Regions from separate parts of the Sulfobacillus sp. hq2 genome, predicted to be linked through region 1. Evidence: riboswitches for the same ligand, from Rfam matches in the RefSeq annotation. Region 1 holds a riboswitch; the other holds the start of a gene.
The links. A riboswitch is a leader RNA that binds a small molecule or an ion and turns the genes downstream of it on or off. The one in region 1 is predicted to bind cyclic di-AMP.
Positions count from the first base shown of each region.

Region 2: it holds a riboswitch for cyclic di-AMP, as region 1 does, so the genes downstream of both, CO251_RS16550 (glycosyltransferase) here and CO251_RS10400 (ABC transporter permease) in region 1, are expected to answer to the same signal.

Region 1 covers NZ_NWUL01000034.1:169,184-171,388, forward strand. The annotation lists gene CO251_RS10390 (hypothetical protein) at 1-105, shown strand, start outside; gene CO251_RS10395 (histidine phosphatase family protein) at 109-729, opposite strand; gene CO251_RS17425 (hypothetical protein) at 767-937, opposite strand; cyclic di-AMP (ydaO/yuaA leader) riboswitch at 922-1,045, shown strand; gene CO251_RS10400 (ABC transporter permease) at 1,142-1,993, shown strand; gene CO251_RS10405 (ABC transporter substrate-binding protein) at 2,046-2,205, shown strand, end outside.
Region 2 covers NZ_NWUL01000048.1:147,248-149,452, forward strand. The annotation lists gene CO251_RS16550 (glycosyltransferase) at 1-928, opposite strand, end outside; cyclic di-AMP (ydaO/yuaA leader) riboswitch at 1,012-1,139, opposite strand; gene ftsY (signal recognition particle-docking protein FtsY) at 1,174-2,088, opposite strand; gene smc (chromosome segregation protein SMC) at 2,097-2,205, opposite strand, start outside.

The sequences.
Region 1 (2,205 bases):
CCGCTTTACTTGTGGGCCGGCCTTTGCACCGAGGATATGCTGAAAACCGCGGATATGATCCGGCGTATTGCTTGGGACTTGCCCCTAGACTCTCAAATTGTTTAGCGGTTACGACGGGACTCTGGGATCGGCAAAGACCATGGTCCACACGCCCGTCTCGTACCAGCGCAAGACAACGTGACCCGCATTAGGGACAACCAGGCGACGCGCCATAGGACCTTCAGCGTTCATAATCAGCATCACCGCGCCTTTAATGCAGTCCGCATGGGTGGCAGCAATCGTCAAGGTATGGCGTTCTCGGGGTTCCACAAAGTGGGCCAGCGCATTCAACACGCGTTGCCCCACCGCCCGAATGCTTTCGCCGCCAGGGGGTGGATTGCGATCAGGGTCTTGACGCCATGCGATAAAGGACGGGGACTCCGCTTCCTCAAGATCGCGCAGGCGCTTTCCATCCCATTGGCCTAGATTGACTTCGGCTAAATCAGGCAAAATCACGGGAGTCAAGTCATGATCTTGGGCTAAAGGGGCTAGCGTTTCTTGGGCTCTGAGCAACGGGCTTGTAACCAAATAGCGTATGGGCGCGTTATGCCATTGGTGGGCCAGTTGTTGTGCTTGAGCCCGTCCTGTTGCCGTAAGGGCTGGATCCCATGAGCGACAGGCAAAGCGACCGGCGGCATTGGCTTCGCTTTCACCATGTCGAATGAGTATGATATCTGCAAATGAGGGCAACACAGAACCTCCTGGAAAATCAGGTATGCCCATTATCTTACCCAATTTGGGGAAGAATGGGGAGCTTAAATTTTCGGTTGCGATATTTGTCAGTATAGGTCGAAATTGCCAACATCCGCTTATCCATGGTAGCCTTAAAGAGCACAAGCGTTGCATCTACAGCATATTCTAGGCTAGAGAGCGGCGTGCCAATTGAATCAATCGCCAAATCGTGTCATCACACGAACGGGGGACCCAATTTTCGGGGCGTACGCAAGGGGGCAGCCATCCGCCCTAGCCCGTCAGCTTACCTCGTCGGCTTGGAAGGCTTGGACTATGCCCGGGCTTTAGCCCGGTTTTTTCTTTGATGGGGCGACTGTTCAGTTGGATAGGAGATGAGAAGAGATTATGCATTTGCAAGGAGGCTGTTGACATGGGGTATAGCTATATGGCGTCTGATGAGCTTGACGCTGAAAGCGCCGAAGGCGCACTGGAGCAAAAAGTGTGGAAGGAAGACAAAAAGCCCTATCGTGGCTACGTTCCATGGCTCGTCGCCGTTATCATGATAGCCTTGTGGTGGGGAGTGACGGCCCTGAATCTCTTTCCTCCAACGGCCTTGCCTTCACCAGGGGCCGTTGTCCATGACTTTATCACCGTCGCGACGGTCGGTTATAGTGGGGAGCCACTGTTAACCAGTACGCTTTACAGTTTGGGGAGGATTACGACCGGATTTATAGCAGCAGTGGTCGTGGGCGTGCCGATTGGATTTTGGATGGCGTCCACGGATTGGGTGTTCTTAGCGATTGATCCGCTGTTGCAATTTTTGCGGCCGATTCCGCCCTTGGCGTACATCCCCGTCATGATTGTCTGGTTTGGCATTGGGGAGACGTCCAAGGTGGTTTTGATTTTCTTCTGCACCATCCCGATTATCATCATCAGCGCGATGTCAGGCGTTAAGAGTGTTCAAGAAACGCGCATTCGCGTAGCGCAATGCTTAGGCGCTAACAAGCGTCAGATTTTCCGCTATGTCATCTTTCCTTCAGCGCTTCCAGAAATCTTTACGGGCATGCGGGTTGGCATTGGAATTGCCTGGACCTGTTTAGTGGCAGCGGAAATGATTGCTGCCTCCAAGGGCCTAGGATGGATGATTGAGTCGGCCGGCAATGAATTACAAATTGGGGTAGTCTTTGTCGGCATCGTCATGATTGGGTTGTTGGGATACGGCATGGAGTTGATTATTCGCTCCATTGAGCACCGTGTCACACCGTGGAAGGGGAAAGCATAAACACAATCAAGATGGCAAAAACCCACAGCCATAAAATGAAGGAGGATGTTATGTGGAGAAAAAGAAGACCTTGAAGCCGTTTCTGGCCGGATTAATGGTGTTGCCATTAATGGCCATCGTGGCCGGGTGCGGCACGTCTGGGGCAGCCAGTGAACCGACGGTGACGATTGGCTACGAAAATGCGCCCGATCCGGAGTCTGTGGCGATAGAAC
Region 2 (2,205 bases), on a different contig from region 1:
CCATGCCCAATGTGGGCCCTTGATTGGGGGCAATCAGCGCCGCAGCCGATCCCATATAGATAGCAATGGCATGATGCGGTGTGGGACCGAGGAACCGAATGTGTTTGCCTAAAGGGCGCGCTAATTCGGCTAAGGTCGGATTGGTGGGGAGCCCTCCTAGAACCTCACCCGGGCTTCCTCCTACCACTAATAAGGTCAAATCGTCGGGTAATGGATGCTGTCCCATGACCTCCAGCACCTCTTTTATCCCCCGCCCCTCTTCTAACCGGCCAACGTAGAGCAAAGGCGGACGATAGAGGCCTAGTCCCCGGAGCAAGGGACCCGCGTCACGAACAAAAAAATTGGTAATGTCAACCCCAGGAGAGACCACGTACAAAGGGACATCAGGAGCTGTTTGATGAATCATTTCGCTCTCTTCTAAGTATGGCACTACAATGGCCTGGGCTTGCGTCAACAACTGCCGCTCCCATTGCATCCGTACCGGTGAAATACGGTCGCCCGGGCGCCTCGTCCACTCTGCCATTTTATAGGGCGAATGAATCCACGGCACTTGGAGCACTTCCGCCACCTTTTGCGCGACCATGCCCGAAATCCAAAAATGGCTGTGAATGGCGTAATATTCCCGGTGCTGGTCATTGACCCATGTCAAGACCTGATCCACTAATTGGTCCCGCACATTATGCCATTGATCATCCGACCAGACCCGATCTTCCCATCCGGTGAGTCGTATCACTTGTCCTAAATGCCCAAAGGACGAGCGTTCCGCCACTTCTTGACGTTGACGCACCGTCATCACATCGACCGCGTAACCTAAATGTTGCAAATTCCTGCCCATTTGGCGTACTAGGACTTGCTGACCACCTGTCTCCCCACCATCCAACGGATTTAAGGGATCGGCCCGCATAGACAACTGCAAAACTCTTTTCATCACCTTGTGGACACCTCCCTCATCACGGAGGGCAAGAAAAACCCCCCTAATTTCCCGGGGGGAACGAGAGATACCATGTCTTAACCTTGAGCCCCCTACGCCTGCGAAGTTAGCTGTCGGGTTCGGGCTCAGAGCCTGCCCGTTGCACCGCAATTCACCCCAAATCGAAATCGGTTCCTCCGCTTCCTTGAGAATTCGGCGTTTTCAAGGTATCTTCTAAGTATAGGATCGGTCTTTAGTACGCGTCAATCGCCTAAGATCGCGCGCACATAGCTGTCTGCATCAAACGGGAGCAAATCTTCCACTTTTTCTCCCACGCCCACAAAGCGGATCGGCAATCCCAATTGGCGCTTGATGGACAACGCTATGCCGCCTTTCGCTGTTCCATCCAGCTTCGTTAACACAATGCCCGTGACCTTGACCGCCTCTAAGAATACTTGCGCTTGGGCTAGCCCATTTTGACCTGTGGTCGCATCAATCACCAGCCACACTTGGTGAGGTGCCTGCGGACGTTCTCGTTGGATCACCCGAACCACTTTTTGCAACTCTTGCATTAAATTAGTCTTGTTATGCAGGCGGCCGGCGGTATCAATGATCGCTAAATCTTTGGACCGAGCGATAGCCGCTTGCACCGTGTCATAGGCCACAGCCGCAGAATCGGCGCCGGGCGCTTGCCGCACCACCTCGACCCCGGAACGCACGCCCCATTCTTGCAGCTGTTCCACTGCGGCGGCCCGAAAGGTATCAGCAGCCCCTAATATCACCTGATATCCTTGGCGCTTCATTAAGGCCGCAAACTTTCCGGCCGTCGTGGTTTTACCCGTTCCATTTACACCGACCATGAGCCAGATACTGGGTCTTTGGGGATCCAACAGTGACGGATCGGAAGGCACATCAAATAGGTCAACCATAATTTCCCGTAAGAGGTCCATGACGTCATCCGCATGCCGCGGGCGCCTGGTGCGGACAGCTTCACGCAAAGCCGCCGTCAGATATTCGATGGTGTCAACACCTAAATCTGCCTCATACAAAATTTCTTCTAACTCTTCCCATAGATTGTCGTCCCACTCTTTCCCGTGAAACAACGCGCGCAGACGTCCGCCCAAATTATTGCGCGTTCGACTCATTCCTTCTTTGAGTCGATTCCAAATTCCGGCCATGCCATCTCCTACCCTTCCGCCACCGCAGCATTTTGATCGAGCTTCACCGAAATTAACCGACTGCGACCTTGTCCATCGCCTGCAACACCCCATAACCCATCAGCAATGACCATCGTT